DNA from 2 places in the Cellulophaga sp. L1A9 genome. Region 1 is predicted to be linked to the other one. Evidence: riboswitches for the same ligand, from Rfam matches in the RefSeq annotation. Region 1 holds a riboswitch; the other holds the start of a gene.
The links. Region 1 has a riboswitch for S-adenosylmethionine ahead of GQR94_RS11640 (homocysteine S-methyltransferase family protein). Riboswitches for the same ligand answer to the same signal wherever they lie in the genome.
Positions count from the first base shown of each region.

Region 2: another riboswitch for S-adenosylmethionine. It lies ahead of GQR94_RS19960 (Na+/H+ antiporter NhaC family protein); the one in region 1 lies ahead of GQR94_RS11640 (homocysteine S-methyltransferase family protein).

Region 1 covers NZ_CP047027.1:2,682,822-2,689,253, reverse strand. Annotated here, with positions in the region: gene metH (methionine synthase) at 1-1,851, opposite strand, end outside; gene GQR94_RS11640 (homocysteine S-methyltransferase family protein) at 1,983-2,981, opposite strand; SAM riboswitch class I at 3,156-3,283, opposite strand; gene GQR94_RS11635 (NAD(P)/FAD-dependent oxidoreductase) at 3,421-4,482, opposite strand; gene cobA (uroporphyrinogen-III C-methyltransferase) at 4,559-5,353, opposite strand; gene GQR94_RS11625 (HEPN domain-containing protein) at 5,356-6,432, opposite strand, start outside.
Region 2 covers NZ_CP047027.1:4,550,648-4,557,079, forward strand. Annotated here, with positions in the region: gene GQR94_RS19940 (hypothetical protein) at 37-240, opposite strand; gene GQR94_RS19945 (leucine-rich repeat domain-containing protein) at 313-1,644, opposite strand; gene GQR94_RS19950 (hypothetical protein) at 1,760-2,539, opposite strand; gene GQR94_RS19955 (hypothetical protein) at 2,645-3,547, opposite strand; SAM-I-IV-variant riboswitch at 3,928-4,025, shown strand; gene GQR94_RS19960 (Na+/H+ antiporter NhaC family protein) at 4,074-5,375, shown strand; gene GQR94_RS19965 (NADPH-dependent 2,4-dienoyl-CoA reductase) at 5,487-6,432, shown strand, end outside.

The sequences.
Region 1 (6,432 bases):
TTCAAAAACCTGAATTCCCAATTGATTAGGCTTTGTGATTTTAGCAGTCTCCCATGCTATTTGAAACTTATTTTCACGGGCCTGAGCTATGGTTTTATATTCTTTCTTTTTTGTTCTGCTTAAAAACTTATCTCTGAATGATTCGTAATCAAGTTTTATATCTTGTTTATAATTAGATGCTGTTTCTTTCTTCAATAAATCTCCTACAACCGTAACTGCTCTAGAAGCATCGTTTACATGAACCACTGCTTGGCTATATTGCGTATCTATTTTTACTGCAGTATGGGCCTTACTCGTTGTTGCTCCACCAATTAATAAAGGCACTTTAAAATTTTGGCGTTCCATTTCTTTCGCTAGAAAAACCATTTCATCTAAAGACGGAGTTATCAATCCGCTTAAACCAATAATATCAACATCATGTTCTATAGCTGCATTGATAATTTTTTCTGGCGGCACCATAACCCCCAAATCAACAATCTCGTAATTATTGCAGGCTAGAACTACACTTACAATATTTTTTCCAATATCATGAACATCTCCTTTTACGGTGGCCATTAATATTTTTCCAGCTCCTTTATCGTCTCCCTCTTGCGGGTTTAGTAGTTTTTCTTCTTCAATATACGGCAGTAAATAAGCCACTGCTTTTTTCATTACTCGGGCAGATTTTACTACTTGTGGTAAAAACATTTTTCCGCTCCCGAATAAATCTCCAACAACATTCATTCCTGTCATTAAATTTCCTTCAATAACCTCAATAGGCTTATCGGCAGCTACACGAGCTTCTTCTATATCTTCAAGAATATATTGATCAATACCTTTTACCAAAGCACGCGTAATTCTATTTTGCAAAGGTTCTTCCCTCCAAGATAAATCTACTTTACTTTCTTTTGCCGTACCTACTACGGTTTCTGCAAAATCTAAAAGCCGCTCTGTAGCATCATCTCTTTTATTAAGAATAACATCTTCTACCCGTTCTAATAGATCTTTAGGGATATCATCATAAACACCCAATAAACTAGGATTTACAATCCCCATATTCATCCCTGCCTGGATCGCATGGTATAAAAACACCGAGTGCATAGCTTCACGAACAGGATCGTTACCTCTAAAACTAAAGGAAACGTTACTTACCCCACCACTCACACTACAATGAGGCAGGTTTTCTCGCACCCATTTTGTAGCCTTTATAAAATCGATAGCATTCAATTTATGCTCATCCATTCCTGTGGCTACGGGAAATATATTTAAATCGAAAATGATATCTTCAGGCGCGAAATTTACTTCATTTACCAGAATATCATAAGAACGTTTTGAAATCTCTAATCTGCGTTCGTAGTTATCTGCCTGACCAGTTTCATCAAAAGCCATGACGATAACTGCGGCACCATACCGCTTAATTAATTTTGCATGATGTTTAAACTGCTCTTCTCCTTCTTTAAGACTAATGGAGTTCACCACACATTTACCTTGTACTACTTGTAAACCCGCCTCAATAATCTCCCATTTAGAGCTATCAATCATGATAGGCACTCTAGAAATATCTGGCTCTGCTATCACTAAATTTAAAAACTTAACCATGGCTTCTTTACCATCGATAAGTCCGTCATCCATATTAATATCAATGATCTGCGCACCACCATCTACCTGATCACGAGCCACACTTAAAGCCTCTTCAAATTTCTCCTCTTTAATTAATCGAAGGAATTTTTTTGAACCTGCTACGTTTGTACGCTCACCAACATTTACAAAATTTGTATTTTCCGAAAGCACTAAAGGCTCTAAACCTGAAAGCTTCAGGTACCGTTTTGGTTGTCGATTGTTAGTTGATGGTTGTTTGCTCTCTTCTATCATAATTACAACCCTTTGTAATATTTTATAAATCCGTTTAATAGCTTTTTACTGCTACAAATCTGATTCATTTTTATTTAAAAATTATCTTCCTCTATATATTCTTGATCCAGCGCTAAAAACACAACAATCAATTATTGACCTGCAACAATTCTAGGTTTTATATCTTTCACTACATTAGCAATAGCAGAAATATGTTCGGGTGTGGTACCACAACAACCCCCAACTATATTTACTAGGTTCTTTTCTACATATTCTTTTATTTGCGAGGCCATTTGCGCTGGCGTTTCATCATACTCACCAAAAGCATTCGGCAAACCTGCATTTGGATGTGCAGATACCGCAAAACCTGTTTTAGCAGATAACACTTCTAAATGTGGCACAAGCTGACTGGCTCCTAAAGCACAATTAAAGCCTACTGATAAAATTGGAATATGTGAAATAGAAATTAAAAAAGCTTCTGCTGTTTGGCCTGATAAAGTTCTACCAGAGGCATCTGTAATAGTACCACTGACCATGATAGGAATATCAATACCGCGTTCATCTTTCACTTCTTCAATTGCAAATAGGGCTGCTTTCGCATTTAGGGTATCAAAAATGGTTTCTACCATTAGTAAATCAGAACCACCATCAATCAAAGCCTCAACCTGTTGCTTGTACGCTATTCTTAATTCATCAAATGATACCGCTCTATATCCTGGATCGTTTACATCTGGAGACATACTTGCCGTTTTGTTTGTTGGTCCAATACTGCCTACTACAAAACGAGGCTTATGTGGCTCTTTTGCTGTAAACTCATCAGCTACTTGCTTTGCAATCTTTGCAGATTCATAATTTAATTCATACACCAAGTCTTCCATATAATAATCTGCCATGGCGATTGTTGTACTCGAGAATGTATTGGTTTCAACAATATCTGCTCCTGCGGCAAAATATTGGCGGTGAACATCTGCAATTGCTTCTGGTTGCGTTAATGACAACAAATCATTATTACCCTGTAATGGGTGTTCCCAATCTTTAAAACGCTCCCCTCTAAAATCTTCTTCTGTGAATTTATGACGCTGAAGCATAGTCCCCATAGCTCCATCTAGCACTAAGATTCTCTCTTTAAGTATCTCTTTTATGTTCTTCATTTCTCTTTTCTAAAAAACTGCTCTGCATTAGTGATAGCAGCGACATCCTTTTTTACTTACGCAAGTAAAAAAGATATAGCGGATAGCACGGTCATTTGCCTTTTTTTTTGCAAATGAAATGCTCTAATATTAAAATATCAAGTAAAGTAAAAACTAAGACGAAATGTTTCGCTTTTGTTATCTATTTCAAAAATGAATCTACTTTTGAATAGAACTTAGCACCTTCTTTTTAAGTAAATCTACTTTCAAAAGGGTTGCCAAGGCTTCATAGGGTCTAGTCCCTCCACCTTTCTTGATAACTATTTTTCAATGTTGCAATGAACTGTTTGAATTGATTACAAAGAAACACCACATCACAATTAAAACCAAATAAACTAAACAATAAAAGCCTTCTAACAGTAAAGTAAGAAGGCTTTTAATATATGAAAAGGTTTAAAATTTAAGAGATACTTTGTATCACTTCTTTTTTGGCTTCTTTTTTAGTACCGTCAAATCCTTCTACACCACCAACAGTAGTATATTTCATGACATAACGTTTTCCTGGATTGACAATTTGATATGCGAATTGACACATAACAGCTGCCTCATGGAATCCTGAAAGAATTAATTTCAATTTACCTTCGTAGGTGTTTACATCGCCAATAGCAAAAACTCCTGGGATATTTGTTTGATAATCTTTAGCGTTATTTACTTTGATTGCATTTTTATGAATTTCCAAGCCCCAATCGCCTATAGGACCTAATTTTGGAGAAAGACCAAATAATGGAATAAAATTATCTACCTCTAAATTGGTTTCTCCTTTTTCCTTATCGTTATGTTTGATTATTACAGATTCAATTTTACCATCTCCAGCAACACCAATAACCTCAGCTTCTGTAAATAATTTAATTTTACCAAGCTTTGCTAATTCTGATGCTTTTTCTACTGAATCTAACGCACCTCTAAATTCATTTCTTCTGTGTACTAAAGAAACTTCTGATGCAACATCTGCTAAGAAAATAGCCCAATCTAAAGCAGAATCTCCACCGCCAGCAATCACTACCTTTTTACCACGATATACTTCTGGATCTTTAATAAAGTAATTTACTCCTTTATCTTCAAAGTCGATAATATTTGGAATCAAAGGCTTCCTTGGTTCAAAAGAACCTAAACCACCCGCAATAACTACTACAGGGGCATGGTGCTTCGTACCTTTGTTCGTGGTTACAATAAAAGAACCATCTTCTTGCTTATCTAAGGTTTCTGCACGTTCACCTAGCGTATAACCCGCCTCAAAAGGTTTAATTTGCTCCATAAGATTATCTACCAATGTTCCTGCTAAAATTTCTGGAAAAGCTGGAATATCGTAAATTGGTTTCTTTGGATATATCTCTGAACACTGCCCGCCTGTTTGTGGCAATGCATCAATTAAATGGCATTTTAATTTTAATAATCCTGCTTCAAAAACGGTGAACAAGCCTGTAGGTCCTGCTCCAATAATTAAAATATCTGTTTTTATCATCTCTCTACTAATTCAAAAAATTCTTGTGTTGAAATACCTCTAAAATACTACTGCAAATTTACGACAGTAAAATAAATTAATCATGCACTTCGCTTACTTGTTTATACGATTCTATTGCACTTGAAAGCGCTTTTCTATGGTTAACTACTGCCCCAATTATTATAATTGCCGGATTTGCTAATTGTTGTTTATCGACTTCTGATTGAATAGTCGAAATAGTTGCTATTCCTATCTTTTCATCTTCTCTTGTACCATTCTGGATGATAGCGATTGGCGTTTCTGCCTTTCCTTCTTTCTCAAACAAAGCTACTATTGCGGGTAATTTTGACATTCCCATTAAGATCACTACGGTAGCATTTGATTTGGCTGCCAAAGCTACATCTGAAGAAAGCTTATGCTCTTTTGTAGTCCCTGTAATGACCCAAAAACTTTCTGCAGCTCCTCTTTTCGTTACTGGAATGTTTTGAGATGCCGGTACCGCCACAGCTGACGATATACCCGGAACCATAGCTACCTTTAAACCATGGGTTGCCGCATATTCCATTTCTTCTGCACCACGACCAAAAATAAAAGGATCTCCTCCTTTTAAACGAACGACATGTTGTGATTGACCACGTTGCACGATAAGCTCATTGATCTGCTCTTGTTGATACGCGTAACACCCTTTGCGCTTCCCTACAAAGATGAGCTCTGCATTTTCTGCATAGCCTAACAATTCAGGATTCACCAGGGCATCATACAAAACAACATCTGCTGCCTGCAATGCTTTTATAGCCTTCAGCGTAATTAAATCCGGATCGCCAGGACCCGCACCAATTACTGTAAGCAAACCCAAGTTGCTAGCATTAGTATGTTTTGTATTCTTAATCATGATTAATTTACTTTTGCTAGTTCAGCATTTCTATACTCTTGAACCTTTCCTAAAAATACTTTCGTATCCTTTAAGTAGTCCTTAGCAAATACTTCTGTAGGTTCGTTTTTATTGATTTGAAGAATAAATTCTTCAAAACCTTTATTCAAAGCGATGGTACCATTCGCAACGAATTTTTCATCAAAATCCTTAATGATTCCCGCATGCGTATTCGTTTTCTGATTTTCTGAAGTAAGGATTGCTTTAGCGGTATTTACCATAGAAGAATAGGAGTGATAAATACTAGCGGCCCATTTCCCTTCATTAAAGGTAGTTTCTGCCGTTTGTATTTTCTCTTCACTCTCAAATAATAATGTGGCAATCAAATCAATTACTACCCCTGCACACTCACCTACTCCAATAGCTTGAATATATTCTTCAGAATTACCCCAATCGATAAAATCATCAGGCGTTAAATTTTCAACATCTGTTAAATCTTTCAAGAAATCATAGAAGTACATTTGCTCTTTTTCTGCATAGTACTCTGGAAATGATAATCCATTACCATTAGCATCAAAATCATTTAAGATCAAACGCAACGCTTCAGGACCTCTTTTACTTGGTATTTTCACTACTTTATCTGCAAACCTACCTTCACCATTACCCATATTACCACCTCCTAAAAGCACTTGTAATGCCGGAGCTACTAATTTTGATTTGGTACGCACAGACATTCCTTGAAAACCAATATTTGCCATATTATGCTGTCCACATGCATTCATACACCCACTAATTTTAATCACCACATCTGGGTTATTAATATAGTCAGGATATTCTTCCTTCATTACACGCTCTAACTCTTCTGCAATACCTGTACTACTTGCAATCCCTAAATTACAGGTATCTGTACCTGGGCAAGCGGTAATATCTATGGCCTTATTATAGCCAGCTTCTGTAAAGCCTAATTTTTTTAATTCTGAATAAAAGAAAGGAATTAGTTCTTCTTTTACATAAGGAATTACAATATTCTGACGCAGGCTTAAACGAATTTCGTCTGCTGCATATTTTTCTATTAAATCTGCTAAGGCACGTGCTTCTTT
Region 2 (6,432 bases), 1.9 Mb from region 1:
AAAATAAAAATAGTATTCCTCATTATCTAAGTCTATTTACGGTGCCATTAACCTATTAATCCCTGAATTCATTTTTCTATTGACGAGTTCCTCATGGCTTAGTACCGCTCCTTCCGTATTATATATCGTATCCGTTTTGTTAATAGATTCCATATAAGGATGCTTAGCCATGCGCTTTTTCTTATATTCTTTTTCCCTAGCTGACATTTTATAATCTGCCAAAAGACGGTATTTTTTCATAGTTTCTGGTGGGAATACTGAGTCATAGAAATATCCTTGAATTAGTTGTACCCTACCGTTATCTAACACCACCTAGTACCCTAAACTCTTGTCGTTCAATAGTTCTATAAGTGCCTCTGTTTTAGATTGTATGTTAGTGTATGAAGGAGCATACGGGTTTGTATACACCTCTATATTAGGACTAATATGTGCTTCTAATAAGTTTAGATCATTGGTATACACCAAAATTGTCTTGTTATTTTTAAGGATATGATCTCGTTGCAACTCATAGCTAGTCACCACCTCATTATAGGCTTCTACAGCTTTATTATGAGCTTCTATGATAGGATCTTTTTTACGTAGCACTACGGTATAAAACACTATTCCACCTAAAAAAATTATTCCTCCAATAAACAGTGCTAACGTACTACAGCCGCTATTCGTCTCAGAACCAGCAGTACCTAATTCTGAAGCCATTGAATTATTCGGTGGAGATTCAAATATATCTTCTAGGTGCTTATATTCTTCTGATTCAGGATCTTCTTCTTCCAATTCATCCTCATCAATACCCGGAAAAGCGTTCTTGAGGAGTACTTTAGTTTCTTCCGTGTATAAATTGCCATTGAACCAAATTTCCAAACTTTCCCTATTTAATCTAAAAAACGAACTTGGGAAGCTGCTTATCTTATTATAACTAAGGTCTAGAAAAGTTAAGCTATGCAGCAAACCAATTGTACTTGGTAGTTCTTGCAGGTTATTGCCATCAACACTTAACCACTCCAATCTTCTTAGCTCACCAAAAGATTCCGGCAGGTATTTTAATTGACCATTTCCAAAATTGATTTTCTCTAATTGATGGAGTTTACCAAAATTTTCAGGTAAATACTCGAAGCAATTGTCCGCTGCCCATAGCTCCTTTAAATACCTCAAATTAGCAAAATTTGCCGGTAGGCTTTCTAACTGATTACCATCTAAAGACAGTACTTCTAAGTATTTGATACGCGTAACTACTTCTGGTACCTTCTTTAATTTAAGACTAAAGATTGCTAAATCTCTTAACGCATAGAGTTTATCAATCCACTGCGGGAATTCAACTAAAGGGTTAGCACCAAAACCCAATTCTTTTAAGTTTGTTAATGCACTGAAAGATTCAGGAATAATTTCTAACTGATTTTCTGAGAGCGAGAGTGTTTTTAAATACCTAAATTGAAGCAAGAATTCAGGAACACTAGTAAAATTGTTGCCGCGAAGATGTAAAACTTCTAAATATTTCAGTTCCGTAATAAAATCTGGCAACTCTGTGAGTTGATTATCACTTAGATTAAGTTCTCTTAATTTAAGATTCTTCAGAATACTTTTCGGTACTTCTTTGAGGTTTTGATTGGATAAATCTAGAACATCTTTCTTTTCCTTTTCGTAGGCCATGTAGTTTGGTAAATGCTATAGGATATAGTACGAATTTAAGGAATTAAATTTTGGTATTATGCTTAGATTTATCGGTAGCTCAAATAAATCGAAGTCTTTTATTTGATGCGAATGATTACAATACCGCTCCCTTGTCTAACCAACGTTGCAAAAGAGCATCGTTATGAGAAATAGGGACCAAATGAAATTTAGAAAATCGCTTGAAAACTCTCGATTCTTCTAGTGTTTCCATACAAACAGATACTGGAGAAAGATAGTTGGAATGGATTAGAAATAATTTGCCGTCACGCTTTAACAGATAGCCAACATGCCCTTCATCAAAACCTATAAAATAGAGGCCTTCTTCCGTTAATCCATCAATCTCTGCAAACGCTTTTTCTGGTGTATCTTGATCAACGTTGTGAATTATAGCTCCACAACTAATCATTTTAGCCTCATCAATAGGAGATTTTTGAGCCAATGTATACCGATTGATATTTATACCCATATCGCGTAAGGTGGTAGATATAAAATAGCCACATGCAATTTTACCTTGGTTAGGTATTGCGGTATGACCTCCAAAACTCCAAGGAGTTCCGTACCAGTGCGGTATGATCTGATCTACTAACTGATTGGCAAAAGCTATTTTAATTGTCTCAAGAGAAATAGTACCTAAACGAAGTTCTTCTTTTAAACGCAAACGAAGCTTACCCGCATCTACTTTAGAGCTGGCATAAGAAACAGCAATACTATCTGAATCTGTTTTAAACTCAAAGGCTAAACTCTCCTTAAAACTCCTATTTCTCGCTATTGGAAAGGGCTTTTCAACAGTAAAGCTATAGGCTTCCACATTTTCTGCTTTGGGCGGTAAATCGCTTGTAAGACCAAAAGAAAGGAGTAAAGAGAAAAATAGCATGAATTTTTTTAGTGTATTAAGAGTTAGGCGATGTTTTAGTAACGTATTATTTAAGAGGAAATTACATTGAAAATGTTAAACTTTTGCTTTACTCCGTAATGCCCTTTAAATACTAAGGTTCACGGCCCACCAAACTTCATAATCCTGGGGTACTAAAGGTCGGTAGCTTTGAAAACCTTGATCGGCAATTTTAAGTCCGACAATTTCATTTTTATCATCCCGTACATAACTTATAAAAACAAACGAATGTCCATAAGGGTCTAGTTTTTTAACGTCTACGCCTTTTACTACTAGTTCATAGTCTTCCTTATAACGCCAAACTTGCACGAGTGCTCCAGGTCTTAATTGGCCACTCCAGATTCCTGAAGTATCTACCAATGTTCCCATACCAGCATAAGCAATAGCACCAGCGTTGCCTTTACCTCTATATTCTTCTGGAAGGCTTCGCCACTCCGGTTTTGTATCAGAAGCGGAAACGTAAAGCAAATCAAATACCTGTTTAGATGTGTAGCGTTTTGAGGCCATATGGTCTGGTAAATCTTGATAAGGCAAATGACCATGAACTTCTTTGTATGCTTGTTCAAAACGGTGTTTGCTTACAGAAAGGCAATGTCCTCCAGGCTCCTTATTCTGGCTGGTTAGATAATTCTCTACAATTTTTTCTGCAACTGGACTTTTAATTTCTAAAATATTAGGCCTTGTAAATTCTGGAATTAGAACAGCCTCCGGCAAAATTTCGTTCGCTTTAGTAATAGTGCCTTTGTGTATTATGGAATCTAATGGATGAAGTGGAACTGATGTTTCTAGTTCAAGTTTCAGGTTAATATTGGTATGGTCATCAAAACCATATTTCTGTTCTGAAGTTCTTGTCGTATTTTGATGAGAACCTGAAGAATTTTTTCCCTGTTTAGTCTGTTTGGTAGCCGTACACCCCAATAGCATGAGACCTATAAAAGCGAAACCAATACTAGATTTTTTTAGTACTATTTTTAAAGGGGTACTTTTCATTTCTTAAGCTTGTATGTACCTTATTTGTTGGTTTAGTAAAAATTACTAACACAACTACAAAGGTAACACAATTACAGAATTTCAAGGAGCGCAAATTGACTTAAAAATCTATGAATAGATAAGGAATACAACTTGCTTTTATTCAGGTGCGCTACCCATTTTCTCGTCTCCTAATTGCTACTTTTCATTAAAGGTCATTACATGCAACTTATTTTAAAATACAACACAAAAAATAGGTCGGGAAATTGGTCTAGAAATCCACTTTCAAAAAAAGCTCCTTCTGATTTATAGAAAGCTACCCAACCTATAAAAATTTTATATACAAATTAACGTATTTTAAGAATTGTCTATCGCATTAAAGCTTATTTTTGCCGCCTTAAAATAATTATCAAGAATCTCAAAAAAGGAGATAGCAACCTGCAATAACGAGCAAGGTGCTAAATAGATAAGCCAATTATTTGGAACAAATGTTAATTCATATTTCTATTTATTTGCTGCTATTTCCTTTTTTAAAGTATACAATAAGATGGCACATAAAAAAGAACGTATTCCAAAATTTTCAGCACTAATCCCCCTATTCGTATTCGTTTTTACGTTTTTAGGTGTTGGAATCTATCAAAATGATTTCTATGCCTTACCTGCTCCTATAGCCGTTATTGTAGGTATTATCGTTGCATTTTTACTATTTAAACAAACGATGCAATCAAAAATAAATACTTTATTAAAAGGCTGCGGTGATGATAAAATATTAACCATGTGCCTTATCTATTTATTGGCGGGTGCATTCGCAGCGATAACTAATGAAACAGGAAGTGTGGCTGCCATCGTAAATCTTGGTTTGGATTATATTGCGATTCAATATATTTATGTAGGCATCTTTATTATTGCCAGCTTCCTATCGGTTTCTACGGGAACTTCTGTAGGTGCTATTGTGGCATTAGCGCCCATTGTGGTAGGTTTTGCTGATAAAAGTGGTGCAGATTTAGCTATTTTATGCGGCGCATTATTAGGAGGTAGTATGTTTGGTGACAACTTATCAGTTATATCAGATACTACCATAGCCGCAACACAATCACTAGGCTGCAAAATGAGTGATAAGTTTAAACAGAATATTAAAATTGCCGTCCCTGCAGCGCTATTTACAATTGCTATTTTAGTTTTTCAGGGATTGGGGTTAAAATCTGACGAAACAGAAACCGTTGCCTATAGTTATTCTATTGTGAAAATTGTTCCCTACTTGCTCGTAATTATTCTTTCTATTGTTGGTGTGAATGTATTTGTAACCTTACTACTAGGTACTATTTTCGCGGGACTTTTAGGAGTTCTTTATGGCGATTTTACATTGATCGCTTCTACAAAAATTGCGTACGTTGGTTTTACAAATATGACCGAAATCTTCTTATTGTCTTTGCTCACCGGAGGATTAGCGGCATTGGTTGAAAAAAATGGCGGTATCGATTTTATATTAGTCAACATTAAAAAAAGAATTAAAAACAAAAAATCAGCCCAATTAGGAATCGCAAGCTTAGTGAGTACTATAAATATGGCTATTGCCAATAATACCGTATCTATTATTATTGCTGGGCCTATTGCAAAAACTATAAATGACGAGTATGCTTTAGATAACAAAAAAACAGCTTCTATTTTAGATATATTTGCTTGCATTGTGCAAGGCTTGTTGCCGTATGGTGCGCAAGTATTGATGATCCTTAGTTTTTCAAAAGGAAGAATAGATTATTTAGATTTGGTAGCTAATACCTGGTACTTATTATTGCTATTTATCTATACCATAGCTTTTATAAGCTTTAGACCTTTACAGAAAAGATAGTGATGATGGGCTTCCGCTACGCTTTGAAGATTGGTTGTGATCACTACACAAAAAAAACCGTATCTTACCCTTTGTTATGCATGCATAGTAAAAACCGCTAATACTCAAAAAATGACCAAGTATCCACATCTTTTCGAACCTTTAGATTTAGGCTTTACGAGCTTAAAAAACCGAATTTTAATGGGATCCATGCATACTGGCTTAGAGGAAGAGAAAAATGGAGTGGAAAAAATAGCAGCCTATTATGCAGCGCGTGCAAAAGGAGGTGTTGGATTAATTATTTCTGGCGGAATTGCGCCTAACATACAAGGTTGGACCGCACCTTTCTCTGCAAGAATGAGTACGAAAAAACACGCTAAACACCATAAAATAATTACAGATGCTGTGCACAATGAAGGTGGTAAAATATGCATGCAAATATTACACTCTGGACGTTATGGCTACCATCCGTTTGCTGTGGCACCGTCAGCACTAAAATCGCCCATTACGCCTTTCAAACCTTTTAAATTAAAATCTTCTGGAATTAAACGTACGATTCGTGATTTTGTGAATTCTGCAAAACTGGCCAAATTAGCAGGCTACGATGGGGTAGAAATTATGGGTTCCGAAGGCTATTTAATTAATGAATTTATTGCAGAAAGAACAAATAAACGTACCGATGATTATGGGGGAAGCTATGAGAATAGAATGCGTTTACCGATAACATTAGTACAACAAACACGGGAAGCTGTAGGACGCGAGTTTATCATTATCTACCGTTTATCGATGTTAGATTTAGTAGAAAAAGGGAGCACTTGGCAAGAAGTTGTAACCTTAGGTAAAGCAATTGAAAAAGCAGGAGCAACAATCATAAATACAGGAATTGGTTGGCATGAATCGCGCATACCAACAATTGCAACATCAGTACCAAGAGCGGCATTTACTTGGGTTACCCAAAAAATGAAAGAAGAGCTTTCTATTCCGTTAGTAACCTCTAATAGAATAAATATGCCTGAAACTGCTGAAAAAGTATTGGCAGAAGGCCATGCGGATATGATTTCGATGGCGCGCCCATTTC